Regions from separate parts of the Chryseomicrobium palamuruense genome, predicted to be linked through region 1. Evidence: riboswitches for the same ligand, from Rfam matches in the RefSeq annotation. Region 1 holds a riboswitch; each other region holds the start of a gene.

What was found. Region 1 has a riboswitch for S-adenosylmethionine ahead of ACFO0S_RS02610 (hypothetical protein). Riboswitches for the same ligand answer to the same signal wherever they lie in the genome.
Region 2: another riboswitch for S-adenosylmethionine. It lies ahead of ACFO0S_RS08620 (methionine ABC transporter ATP-binding protein); the one in region 1 lies ahead of ACFO0S_RS02610 (hypothetical protein).
Region 3: another riboswitch for S-adenosylmethionine. It lies ahead of ACFO0S_RS01530 (O-acetylhomoserine aminocarboxypropyltransferase/cysteine synthase family protein); the one in region 1 lies ahead of ACFO0S_RS02610 (hypothetical protein).
Region 4: another riboswitch for S-adenosylmethionine. It lies ahead of ACFO0S_RS11245 (methionine ABC transporter ATP-binding protein); the one in region 1 lies ahead of ACFO0S_RS02610 (hypothetical protein).

Annotation. Positions count from the first base shown of each region.
Region 1 covers NZ_JBHSEF010000009.1:221,469-224,780, forward strand. The annotation lists gene ACFO0S_RS02595 (DUF2188 domain-containing protein) at 1-201, opposite strand, end outside; gene ACFO0S_RS02600 (general stress protein) at 376-789, shown strand; gene ACFO0S_RS02605 (hypothetical protein) at 823-1,020, shown strand; SAM riboswitch class I at 1,061-1,162, shown strand; gene ACFO0S_RS02610 (hypothetical protein) at 1,239-1,520, shown strand; gene ACFO0S_RS02615 (glycerate kinase) at 1,533-2,675, shown strand; gene ACFO0S_RS02620 (CdaR family transcriptional regulator) at 2,719-3,312, opposite strand, start outside.
Region 2 covers NZ_JBHSEF010000022.1:48,063-51,374, forward strand. The annotation lists gene ACFO0S_RS08615 (methionine ABC transporter permease) at 1-404, opposite strand, end outside; gene ACFO0S_RS08620 (methionine ABC transporter ATP-binding protein) at 397-1,422, opposite strand; SAM riboswitch class I at 1,539-1,643, opposite strand; gene ACFO0S_RS08625 (thioredoxin family protein) at 1,733-2,023, opposite strand; gene gcvH (glycine cleavage system protein GcvH) at 2,234-2,611, opposite strand; gene ACFO0S_RS08635 (arsenate reductase family protein) at 2,682-3,041, opposite strand; gene ACFO0S_RS08640 (acyl-CoA dehydrogenase family protein) at 3,136-3,312, opposite strand, start outside.
Region 3 covers NZ_JBHSEF010000009.1:32,951-36,262, reverse strand. The annotation lists gene ACFO0S_RS01530 (O-acetylhomoserine aminocarboxypropyltransferase/cysteine synthase family protein) at 1-1,092, opposite strand, end outside; SAM riboswitch class I at 1,192-1,304, opposite strand; gene ACFO0S_RS01525 (M3 family oligoendopeptidase) at 1,549-3,249, shown strand.
Region 4 covers NZ_JBHSEF010000023.1:305,918-309,229, forward strand. The annotation lists gene ACFO0S_RS11235 (MetQ/NlpA family ABC transporter substrate-binding protein) at 1-706, opposite strand, end outside; gene ACFO0S_RS11240 (methionine ABC transporter permease) at 719-1,381, opposite strand; gene ACFO0S_RS11245 (methionine ABC transporter ATP-binding protein) at 1,371-2,396, opposite strand; SAM riboswitch class I at 2,491-2,593, opposite strand; gene ACFO0S_RS11250 (peptide-methionine (S)-S-oxide reductase) at 2,855-3,312, opposite strand, start outside.

The DNA.
Region 1 (3,312 bases):
CGTCTTTACCGTATAATGGGGACGGCTTGAATCATCTGTTCCATTCACATAATCTCTTGCTTTTGCGGTAGCAATGGAGATAGCTCGACCTTCTTCCATCCCGTCTTCTATCATTGCATTGGCCATTTCAATGGCTTTGTTTCGTATAGCAGCGTCTAAGTTTTTCATGGAATCAGGGTAGTCTGATTTTGTCCATGGCATACACATCGCCTCCTTAGGGTTCAGTTTTCCCTTGTTTCTCTCAATTAAACTACTAACTCTCCTATTTCACTTGCCATAGGCATCACTTCCTGATTTTTGAAAAAAGAGTTTTAGATTCTTTAAAATATGGGAAAGGATGTACATCGTACAGCACATCGAGAGGAGGAGAACATAATGATTTCGAAAACCGCCAATTACTGGATCCTGACGACAGGTGAAGAATTAAAACATCGATTATTGGCGCTTCGTGATGCCGGGTTTAAAGAAGATGAAGTCGTCATTTTGGCAAAGTCGGGTCGCCAAGTGAGCTGGCTTCAAGAAAATACATCCTTACAAATACAGACGGAAAACAACTCCTTCTGGGATTCTGCAGTTTCTTTTTTTCGAGGAGAAGATCGTGTACAAGACGTACTTTTTCGTCTGGGTTTCGGATCAGATGTAGTGGAACGCGCAGAAGCAGAAATTGATGCCGGTCATTATTTTGTATTTGCAGACCGAGTGAATGGTGCAAATCTCGGAGCGACGGATGATTCCATTCGACATGTAGTTAATGCGCCGTTTACGGATGAAGAGGAGAGGGAACACTAAAATAAATGAGACAAAGAAAAGGAGGATAAAGCAATGAATGAGTTTGAAAAAGAGAAAGAGAAAAACAACAGTGGGAAAATTCCACTACCAAGTGATGAAAAGTCATTGACGGAAGAAGAAAAAATCGACAGCGATCCCTTCTTTTATAGAGAAGACCCAGCCGATACCGAGGGTGAAAATGAACTCTACAATCACAAAAAGGCAGATAAAGACGATATTCGCTCAAAGTAACCATCTATGCTATACTTACACTAACTAAACAGAAACTCTTTTCTTATCAAGAGAGACGGAGGGATTTGGCCCTACGAAGTCTCAGCAACCTGCCTATGAGGTAAGGTGCTCCATCCAACAGGTATCCCCTGAACGATGAGGAGAAATATTGCTTATGCGACTCTTCTCTCTCGGGAAGAGTTTTTTGTTTGGCAAATTTCAAAAGGAGGCTGTTTTGCATGTCAAAACAAACACTTGAACAACAGTTGCAACAGTTAAAAGAGACGGAGCCAAAAAGTTATGCGGGAGCAATGGTACGTCACCAAAAAATGAAAGCTTTAGAAAATCAGCTGCTGTATTTGGAACTTGGAGAAGAGATTTCAAGAAGTCGTATCGACAAAGAGCGTGAAGAAATTTCGGCTCTTGAGCAGGAAATTGAACGCTTATCACGAAGTGTAGAAGAGAAGAAACAGAATTTGCACTTTTATTTATTTGGTCCAGCTAGCAAACGCTTATTCTAGGGAGGAACTTCAATGAAAATCATCGTCAGCTCAGATGCATGGAAGGGTACACTCACGTCCAAGCAAGCCACACGTGCACTCGCACAAGGGATTCAATCTGCAGACCCTACTGTGGAAGTCGTGGAATTCCCCATTGCGGACGGCGGGGAAGGCACACTCGATGCATTGATGAACGCAACGAAAGGAACCTATAAAACAGCACGTGTAGAAGATCCCCTCGGCAGATCGATTCAAGCGGCTTATGGAGTAACGGGTCTCTCCCGCCATACATGCGTGATTGAGATGGCCCAAGCCTCAGGTTTTAGCTACGTGAAGAAAGAAGAACAGAATCCTCGTCTCGCATCGACTTACGGGACGGGTCAATTAATTAAAGCGGCTCTCGATGAAGGGCATCGGAATTTTATTTTAGCCATCGGAAGCAGTGCCACAAACGACGGGGGCGCAGGTATGCTTCGTGCCCTCGGTATGAAGTTCATAAATGAACATGGTCAGGAGATCTCAGGAGACCTTCTACAGGTAAAAGACCTCGCACGACTCGATGATTCAGCATTTGATTCACGTATTCAAGAGTGCACGTTTGCCGTGGTCAGTGACGTTCAGATTCCTTATGTAGGTCCGGGCGGGGCGACGGCTCTTTACGGGGAGACGAAAGGAGTCCATCCTGACGATAAACAGGATGTGGAAGCGGCTTTGAAACGACTAGCGGATGTCATTGAATCTCATACCGGCTTACGCCTTCATGACCGGCCGGGTGCAGGAGCAGGTGGAGGGCTTGGTGGGGCTGTCCAAGCGTTCTTCCCCTCCAAGTGGTACCACGGAATCGACTTCATTTTGAAGCGTTCTGGATGGGAAAATTCTCTTTCTGGCGTCACGCATGTGGTGACGGGAGAAGGACGCCTGGACGCACACACCTTCCTCCAAGGAAAAGGGCCCCATGGCGTGGCGAAGTTTGCATCTGAACGAGGATTGTCTTGTACGCTATTTGCTGGCAGTGCGGAAGAAGGCGTGGGAGAAGAAGCGCTCGCGCTATTTGAAGAAGTCGTGGTGGTTACGTCGACCGAGTCAGAGCTTTCGCGTGCGTTCGCAGAGCCTGAAGACGTCATTAAGCAAGCAGCGGCGAAATGGTTTTTAAACAAACGTGGACGTGCAGAATAAACAAAATGCCTGGTGAGATGCCAGGCATTTTTATATGGAAAAATTACTTAGTCAACCAGTGAAGAGCGAGCCATAATTTCCGAGCTTCGGAAAAATGTAAAGGATGGTATCCAGTCTCCTCGAAAATCTGCTGTATTCGATAACTGAGCGTATGACGGTGGATGCCTAGAGCGTCAGCTGTTTTTTGAATGGATAGTTCACATTGAAACAGGACGCGTAACGTTTCTTTTGCTTTTGCATCAAGTTCAACCAGGATAGACTCCGCATACGCAAGGCGCTCTTCTGGATCGACTTGATCTAATAAATACATCAGCTCGACATCTGCAAAAGGTGTGATGCGACCTGTTGCATGATTCCGTGCGACTCGAGCTGTCGCCAAACTCCGAGCAAGCTCTTGAACAGACGTTGCTTCTTTTCCGATGGCTGCCGTCACTTGTGTCGTCACATTTAAGAACCGGTTCATTCTCTCCTCCAGTTGAAGAAAGGGCAGACGACTTGTAAATGCGATCAATTCCCCAGTCATACTTACTCCGGCCACCTTATCCGACCAGTCAAAAAAGTCTTCAAACTTTCGCCTTAAGGCAGGCACTTCCTTTTCTTCACAATGAAAGACGATACAATACATAGGGGCTTCGAA
Region 2 (3,312 bases), on a different contig from region 1:
GTCGTAGCTCCCATAGACTTCGCAGCTTCAAGAACACCTTTGTCAATTTCTTTTAATGCAATTAAAACCATGCGTGCGTAGAATGGTGCAGCTCCAATAATCAGAGCAGGAAATGCAGCATTGGGTCCTCGAATTGAACCGAGTAAAAATTTAGTAAATGGAATTAATAAGATGATCAAAATAATAAACGGGATAGACCGGAAAATGTTGACGAGTGCGCCGGTCAACCAGTTCGCCATTTTATTTGACCATACCTGATGAGGACTTGTTAGAAAGAGTATAAGTCCGATGGCTAAGCCAAAAACAAATGTTAACAATGTAGAAATAGCTGTCATATAGAGCGTTTCGTAAGTTGCTTCCCACATCTTTGGCCAGTCCACATTTGGAAAGAGATTCTCAATCATGGTGTATGACCTCCGATTGTACTTTTTGCGCATGGAGGAAACTTAACGCTTCATCAATAGATAATGCGTCACCATCAATGTGTAGCAGTAATGTTCCTAGTGCGCCATTTTGAGTTTGTGTAATATTCCCTTGAACAATGGTCACTTCCAGTTCATATTGCTTGATTAAGCGTGCAATGAGTGGTTGATCGGTTTGATCGCCAACAAATGTTAAGCGGATCAACTTGCCATTCGGGTACATGTCTAAGAAGTGATCGACCGTATCTGAGTAGTGAGCACCATCAGAAATTTGTGAAACGAATCGTTTCGTAATCGCCTTTTGGGGGTTTTTAAAGACGTCGATGACTTTCCCTTCTTCGACGACTACACCATTTTCCATCACAGCGACGCGGTGACAAATCTTTTGGATGACGTGCATCTCGTGGGTAATCAGAACAATGGTTAATCCCAGTTGTTTGTTGATTGTTACGAGCAAGTCCAGTATTTGGTCTGTCGTTTCAGGATCGAGTGCAGAAGTGGCTTCATCACATAGTAACACTTCCGGTCGATTGGCAAGCGCTCGTGCAATACCGACACGTTGTTTTTGCCCTCCAGATAGCTGAGAAGGATACGCTTTTTCGCGGCCTTCAAGACCAACCAGTGCAACGAGCTCTTTTACTCGTGTATCGCGTTCTTCTTTGGAAACACCTGCAATCTCAAGAGGAAACGCAATGTTTTCTTCAACGGTACGCGACCACAGCAAGTTGAAATGTTGAAAGATCATACTCACTTTTTGCCGGAACTGTCTCATTTGTTTGGAAGACAGGTTCGATACTTCTTTTCCATTGACTTGAATGGAACCCGCTGTCGGACGCTCTAGTCCATTAAGTAAGCGGATAAGAGAACTCTTTCCTGCGCCACTGTAACCGATAATCCCATAAATTTCACTCTCTTGAATAGAGAGTGATACATTGTCAACAGCGACTACATGGCCAGTTGACGTTGTATATTTTTTAAAGACATCTTGTAATTGAATCATATGCGCGCCGCCTCCTTTCCTTGTTATTATCGGGTGTCTGGATTCAGCTAATATGCAAAAAGACCCTTTCTGCGCAAAGACAGAAAGGGTCATCGTTTATTCAACGTATATCCATTCTCTCATCTTCCAAAGCGCTAGCTTTGCGTGACTTGGCACCATTTCACTTTCGTGACGGTTGCCGGGCTTCATCGGGCACTTCCCTCCACCTCTCTATATAAGAGCGACGCATATTCAATTAGTATTATTGTCAGTAATCGAATAGTACCACAGCCGTTTTTATGCGTCAACTATTTTTTATCACAGAAATTTATTATGTTTCATTCATTTGTTCTAGTAGATATGGCACAGACTGAAATGCATATATTTTTAAGTACTCTCCTTGATCATTTCTAAGTAATAAACAAGGTACACTTTCTATTTGCTCTTCATGCATGAGCTCCGGCGCATAGTTGGCATTCAATTGCGGGATAGGCTGTTGAAGGACTTCTTCACATACCGTAAGCATCTTAGATGCGACTTGGCATGTTCCGCACATCGGCGTATAAATATAAAGCCATTTCATTTGCTCTTGTTTCCAGTCGGCATAGGTTGTTTCAATCACGATTTTCTCCACCTTTACTTGATTTAAAGTAGCAAATCACTGCGAGGATGACAAGGGAAATGCTTTCGTGAGATGGGACAGGTGGGAGGTTTGGTGTAGGAACGGCTCGTTAGTTGCGGTAACAGCCATATTGGTGCGGAAATCATCGCCATTGACGCGGAAACCGTCCTTAACCAGAAAAAAGCCCGCCAACTGGCGGGCCACACAGTATTAGTTAATGAATTCTTCGTACTGCTCAGCAGACAATAATGCATCGGACTCTCCAGCATCTGAAGGTTCTACTTTAATCATCCATGCATTTTCATAAGGAGATTCGTTGACGAATTCCGGATTGTCTTCTAATGATTCATTGACTTCCACCACTTTACCGCTAATTGGCGCATAAAGCTCAGAAACCGTTTTAACAGACTCTACGCTTCCAAAAGCGTCGCCTGCTTTAATTTCGTCGCCTACAGCTGGTAGTTCAACGAATACGATGTCACCTAACTCAGATTGAGCAAAATCTGTAATTCCGATTGTCGCTGTACCGTCTTCTTGCTTTACCCACTCATGGTCTTTAGAATAACGAAGTTCTTTAGGGATACTCATCATTAATCTCCTCTCGACATCTGCAATTTTCTCTTTAATAGTGACACAATTCAATCATTTCGACAAGCTCTTATTTTTGCCACACAGCCTCAAAATCCGCTTCCTTAAAGCCGACAGTCACTTTTTCGCCATCGGTAGTGAACGGACGCTTGATGAGCATCCCATCAGAAGTTAACACATCTAGTTTTTCCTCATGTGACATGTTAGAAAGCTTATCTTTCAAACCAAGTTCACGGTATTTCTGACCACTTGTATTAAACAATTTTTTCAATTCCAGTCCGTGCTTTTCTGCCATCTCTTTTACTAATTCACGGTTTGGGGGGTCTTCTACGATGTGATGGTATGTATAATCAATCCCTTGGTCTTTCATCCACTTTTCCGCCTTTTTACATGTTGTACATTTCGGATAGCCATACATATCAATTGCCATTTTGATTCCTCCTCTGGTTCAATTCTATGTTAAGTATACCGAGGTTTCGGGCAGAAGAAAATCCCTGCACGCGACAGTGCAGGGATACTATTTGTTAAACGATGTATTTTTCAGCGTCAATTAGCTTCACAGAAGCTTCACGCTTTTTCGTTACCAAGTTATATGGTGTGTTACGTGTCAATTTACGAAGTGCAGAGAGCATCATGCGCTGGTTATCGCCTTCCACTGCTGCAAGAAGTGTATCTTTCGCATACTTTTCGATCTCCTCGAA
Region 3 (3,312 bases), 190 kb from region 1:
GTGAGAGAACAGTGGAATCGAGTCAATCAAGAGACGACCTGCTTCTTTGCCTCCTCTGACTCCAAACGTTAAGATCGATCCTGCTCCCTGTGATAAATACTTTTGTGCTAGTTCATGCGACGGGTGGTCTTCAAGTCCTGGGTAGTTGACCCATTCCACATCTTCATGCTGCTTCAGGTATTCGGCAACAGCTTGCGCATTCTCATTATGTTTTGGTACACGTAGGTGTAGCGTCTCGAGTCCTTGTAGAAATGAGAACGCCGCTTCCGGACTAAGGGCTGGACCAAAATCACGAAGAAGCTGGACGCGCAACTTGATAGCAAATGCAACTTGAGCCACATCGATGCCGTAACGAAGGCCATTATAGGTCACGTCTGGTTCTGTGAAACCAGGAAACTTATCACTGTTCCAGTCAAAGTTGCCTCCGTCTACAACCACACCACCAATGGTCGTCCCGTGACCACCAATCCATTTCGTTGCCGAATGAATCACGACGTGGGCGCCATGCTTGATCGGTTGTGTTCCGTACGGTGTTGCGAACGTATTATCTATGAGAAGAGGTACGCCAATTTCATTAGCAACAGACGCTACTGCTTCGATATCGAGGACATGTAGACTTGGGTTTCCAATCGTCTCGGCAAAGAAGGCTTTCGTATTTGGTGTCACTGCTGCACGGAAGTTTTCCGGGTTCGTCACATCGACAAACTTCACTGTAATCCCGTAGCGAGGAAGCGTATGAGCGAATAGATTATACGTTCCGCCGTAAAGATTAGAAGCCGCTACAATTTCGTCTCCTGCCCCCGCAATGTTCAGAATGGAAAAAGCAATCGCCGACATGCCGGAAGATAAGGCAACTGCTGCTGTTCCTTCTTCTAGTTGAGCGACACGCTGCTCAAATACGTCTACTGTCGGATTACCAATGCGCGTATAGATGTTCCCCGCTTCTTTTAAGCCAAATAGGTTTTGGGCATGCTCCGTATTTTGGAACACAAAGGATGTCGTCTTGTGGATCGGCACTGCACGTGAACCGGTCACTGGATCTGGCTGTTGTCCTCCGTGAAGTAAAATCGTTTCTGGGCGTAAATTGGTCATTGTTCTTCCTCCTTTAATGTGTCAGATCAGACATCCAGAGAGGAAGTGACAATGCAAAAGCCCCTCTTCAGTTAAGAAGAGGGGCCTACGCTTGTCCTCCTCTTATCTTCCAGATCACAATTGAATCTGTAGGAATTAGCACCTTTCCAAGCAAATGCTTGTTGGTTGCCGGGCTTCGCAGGGCCTAGTCCCTCCGCCACTCTGGATAAGAGTATAATATACGTCTGTCTGTTGAATCGTAGTATAGGATACCTTTATTTTGTTTGTCAACTCCCAATTTCATACTAACTGCACATCTCAACTACATGAAAGTGTGCCCAATCCAGTCATTTCAACGATTACTACGATTTTTAATTTTCTGTTTTTTCTGCCGAAAACGCTTGCCAAAGCATGGAAAGTAAGAAACAATAGACGTTGAGACCTTCGGTAACTGAAGAAATGAAGGAGGAATACTGTATGACAACGAAATTTGAAGAGTATACATATGAACGTCCAGATATGTCTTCTCTAAAAGAACAAGCAAAAACCGCACTAGAAGCCTTTAAAGGCGCGAAGTCGTTTGATGAACAAAATGAAGCAATTAAGACGTTAAATAAGCTGCGTGCTGATTTCTCAACGATGGCTAACCTTGTATATATTCGTGCATCGATTGATACGAATGATGACTTCTACCAATCGGAGCGCGATTACTTCGATGAGATCTCTCCAGAGATGGAAGAAATCGTGACAGACTACTACAAAGCGTTGATCGAATCACCATTCCGTAGTGATTTAGAAGCACGTTGGGGGCAACAATTGTTTGACCTTGCCGAATTCCAAATCAAATCATTCTCACCTGAAATCATGCCACTTCTCCAAAAAGAAAACAAATTGGCATCGGACTACTCGAAGCTTGTCGCATCTGCACAAGTTGAATTCAACGGAGAAACGCTAACGCTTGCTCAACTCGGTCCTTATGCAGAGTCCACAGATCGTGAGACACGTAAAAAAGCGAAAGAGGCATCATTTGGCTTCTTCGCAGAGCATGCTGACAAATTTGACGAGATTTACGATCAACTGGTAAAAGTACGTACAGAAATCGCTAAAACACTCGGATACAATAACTTCGTTGAGCTTGGCTATATCCGTATGAACCGTATCGACTATTCGGCGGAAATGGTGAAAACGTTCCGCGACCAAGTCCGTGACTACATCGTACCTGTCGCAACAAAGCTTTATGAGAAACAAGCAAAGCGCATCGGTGTTGACAAGTTGAAGCATTACGATGAGCCGCTAACGTTCTTAACAGGAAACGCTACGCCACAAGGATCTCCTGAATGGATTATTGAAGGCGGAAAGAAAATGTATGAGGAACTGTCACCTGAAACAAACGAGTTCTTCCAGTTCATGCTTGATCGCAACCTGATGGACCTGGTTGCAAAAAAAGGGAAAGAAGCGGGTGGCTACTGTACGTTTATCGAAAACTACGATGCGCCGTTCATCTTCTCAAACTTTAACGGCACGTCTGGTGACATCGACGTGTTAACGCACGAAGCAGGTCACGCATTCCAAGTGTATTCAAGCCGCAATATCGGAATACCTGAGTACATCTGGCCAACATTTGAGTCCGCAGAGATCCATTCGATGAGTATGGAATTCTTCACATGGCCTTGGATGGAAAACTTCTTCAAAGATCAGACCGAGAAATACAAATACTCTCACTTAATGAGTGGACTGCTGTTCTTGCCATATGGCGTCGCGGTCGATGAGTTCCAACACGTCATTTATGAGAATCCGGAAATGACGCCTGCAGAGCGCAAAGCGGCATGGAAAAAGATTGAACAGACGTACTTGCCTCACCGTGATTATGATGGCAACCCGTACTTAGAAGAAGGCGCGTTCTGGCAACGTCAAGGACATATTTATGGGTCCCCGTTCTACTACATTGATTACACGCTTGCGCAAATCTGTGCGTTCCAGTTCTGGAAACGTTCACGTGAAGATTTCGACGGCGCATGGAAGGATTATCTGTACCTTTGTACGCTGGGTGGTTCTCTACCATTCACGAAACTCGTTTCTGCAGCAGGTCTCAAATCCCCATTTGAAGAAGGCGGAATTGAAGCGGTTGTCAAAGAAATTGAAGCGTATCTTGATAGCGTCAACGACGAAGAACTTTAATCTGGAAGAAAGGGGCGGCCACTGCGGCCGTCTCTTTTTCACTGTATTTTTTCCGTCGACTGT
Region 4 (3,312 bases), on a different contig from region 1:
ATGCGATGATGTTGATATACGGTTCAATCGACTCAGATTCTGTATCTTCGTAAACGACGGCATCTTCAGCAGGCGTCAGACCTGCTTGCACGGCCACCCCATTGTTGATGAGGGCAATGGCCACGTCCGGAAGAACACGTGCCGTCTGTTGTGGTTCCATTGCGACAAATTCAAGCTCTAATGGGTTCGACGTGATTTTGTCTAAGTCCCCAGTGATGCCAAAATCGTCAGCCAGTTCAATCACACCTGCTTCTTGTAAAAGGTTTAGTGCGCGTGGAAGTGTGGATGCATCATTTGGAATCGCCACTTGATCACCTTTTTGCAGTTCATCTAGTGACTCGATTTTATCGGAATACACACCAAGCGGCGCAAATACTGTTGTACCGACAGGAGCTAGGTCTTCACCAGACTCTGCAACAAAGTTCGAGAAGAATGAAATTGTCTGGAAAGCGTTCAAATCAATATCTCCAGCTGCAAGTGCTTTATTTGGCATGATGTAATCCGTGAATTCCACCACTTCCAAATTAATACCTTCTTCTTTCGCAAGTTCCACAATAACTGGCCATTGCGGGCTGTCTGCACCATTTACCCCAATTTTAATCGTTTCTTCTGAACCATCGGCTGCTGAGTTACCATCGGCTGAGTTACATGCTGCAAGTGTTAGAGCAGCAGTTGCAGCAAGAGCTGCGAGTTTAAGTCGTTTCATGAATGTAGTCTCCTATCGTCTCATAATTTTTTTTGATAATGTATTGCCAAGCCATTGGGCGAGTTGCACAAGAATAATCAAGATAATTACTGTCACGACCATGACGCTCGTATCGAAGCGCTGATAACCGTATGTAATCGCAATATGACCGAGACCGCCACCACCGACATACCCAGCAACTGCTGAGAAATCGATTAAGCTGACTGTCACAAACGTCAGACCTAGAATCAGAGGTCCGAGCGCTTCCGGAATCAAAACGGTAAAGACGATTTGGAACGGGCTGGCTCCCATAGCTTTGGCTGCTTCAATTACACCAGGGTCAATGCTCATCAAGTTTTGTTCAACAATCCGTGCCACACTGAACGTTGCCATGATGGCCATTGGGAACACGGCAGCTCCAACCCCAATCGTTGTTCCCATCACGATTCGCGTTACAGGCATTAAGAAAACCAAGAACACGATGAACGGAATCGGTCGGATGACGTTTATCAGCAAGTTGAGAAGGCCATATAAAAAGCGGTTCTCTAAAATATTGCCCTGGCGGGAAACGAATAGTGCGAGTCCGACTAAAACGCCTAAAATCGAGCCTAGGATGAGGGTCAGGATGACCATCATAATCGTCTCGCCGGTCGCTTCTATGATGCGTTGGTAAAATGTACTCCACTCAACTTTCATGGATAATCACCTCCTTGATGTCGACGACTTGTTGAAGTTCTTGAATGGCATTCTTAATGTCTTCTACCTCCCCTTTAAAGGACACTACCAAATTGCCCAGTAGCTGATTTTGAATCTCGCGAACCGCTCCGTACACAACATTGAAATGCACATTGTGCTGTTGGGTGATCTTCGATAACAGCGGCTGACTCGTGGCACTTCCCGTAAAGGTGACTTGGTAGATATGCTGGTCACCAGCAGCGTGCCATTCTTTCAATAGACTTTGAGAGGGCAAGTCTTTATTCACCGATTGAATGAAACGCTTTGTTGTCGGGTGTGACGGGTTTGTGAAGACATCGAATACTTCGCCGTGCTCGATGACGTGCCCATTCTCCATAATGGCAACGCGGTTACAAATGGTGGAGATGACGTTCATCTCGTGTGTGATGAGGAGAACGGTGATGCCAAACTCTTGATTGACGCGCTTTAAAAGCTTCAAGATATCTTCCGTCGTTTCCGGATCAAGTGCTGAAGTGGCTTCGTCACAAATCAGAATCTCTGGGTTCGTCGCAAGAGCCCTAGCGATCCCAACACGCTGCTTCTGTCCTCCCGAAAGTTGCTCGGGGTAGTTATCTACTTTATCTGAGAGGCCAACGAATTCCAGCAACTCTTTGGTGCGCCGCGTGATTTCCGCTTTCGGCGTTCCCTCAAGCTTCAGCGGGTAGGCTACGTTTCCTGCGACAGTGCGGGAAGTGAACAAATTAAAGTTCTGGAAGATCATCCCGATACGTCGGCGTTGCAAGCGAAGTTGTTTGGCTTTAAGCGATGTGATGTCGGTGTCATTGATTTTGATAACACCACTTGTTGGCTTTTCAAGAAGGTTCACTAAGCGAAGAAGCGTACTCTTTCCGGCTCCGCTAAACCCGATGATGCCGAAGATGTCGCCTTTTTGGACATCGAGTGTGACATTCTGAACTGCGTGCACATCACGCTTTCCGACTTTGAATGTCTTGGATACGTTTTGGAATGTAATCATGGTGGACTTCCCTACTTTCTGACTAGAGTGCATAAAAAAAGACCTTCATCTCTTAAGAACATAAGAAATGAAAGCCATGAAAAAACGCCTCTCATTCTTATCTCTCAAGTGATGGACACTTGCAGGATTTGGCACTGACGCTTTTGCGCTTTGCCGAGACTTCACAGGGCCTGTCCCTCTGTCTCTCGTGATAAGAATTGGTGATATGTAGTTTTGAATTTAGTTCGTCTTGCTAACTGTTTCACAGTCTAAAGCATCAAAGTTTTCTCGTCAATAGTAATTTTACTAATTTTTTTAGTAGTCTGACTATGTAAGCGGTTGCTTTGTTGGTACGACGCGGATAGTTTTTTATTAGTTTTATTAAAAATTCTTTAAAAAGCATTATTTTGATTTCCTAGAAATGAACAAGCTATCCAATAAAAAAAGCTTCCTTTCTAAATACAGAAACGAGGCTCGTCTCATGTAAGCACGTTTGATTTGTATTTTGTAAGCAATTGCTGTGGGATATGGCAGTAATCATCCGGACAGCGAGCAAGACGGTCTTGGTGTTCTTCTGCACTTCGTACATAATTGGTAAGCGGCAGAACTTCTACAGCAATTCGGTCCTCATCTTCACGTTTCTTGATGAACGCCTTGGCCTGCTCTACATGTTTTGGGTCTATACTATACACCCCAGTTCGATACTTCTCCCCGACGTCTTCTCCTTGTTTGTTGATACTGTATGGATCGATGATTTCAAAAAGATAGCCCATCAACTCGTCGACAGATACCACATCTGGATGAAAAGTCGTTTTTACACATTCCGCATATCCGTCATATTCCCCGTCTAACGTTTGAGAAGTTCCATTTGCTCTTCCCGCTTCAGTCGAGACAATCCCTGGCAACGTCTTCACAAATGCCTGCACGCCCCATAGGC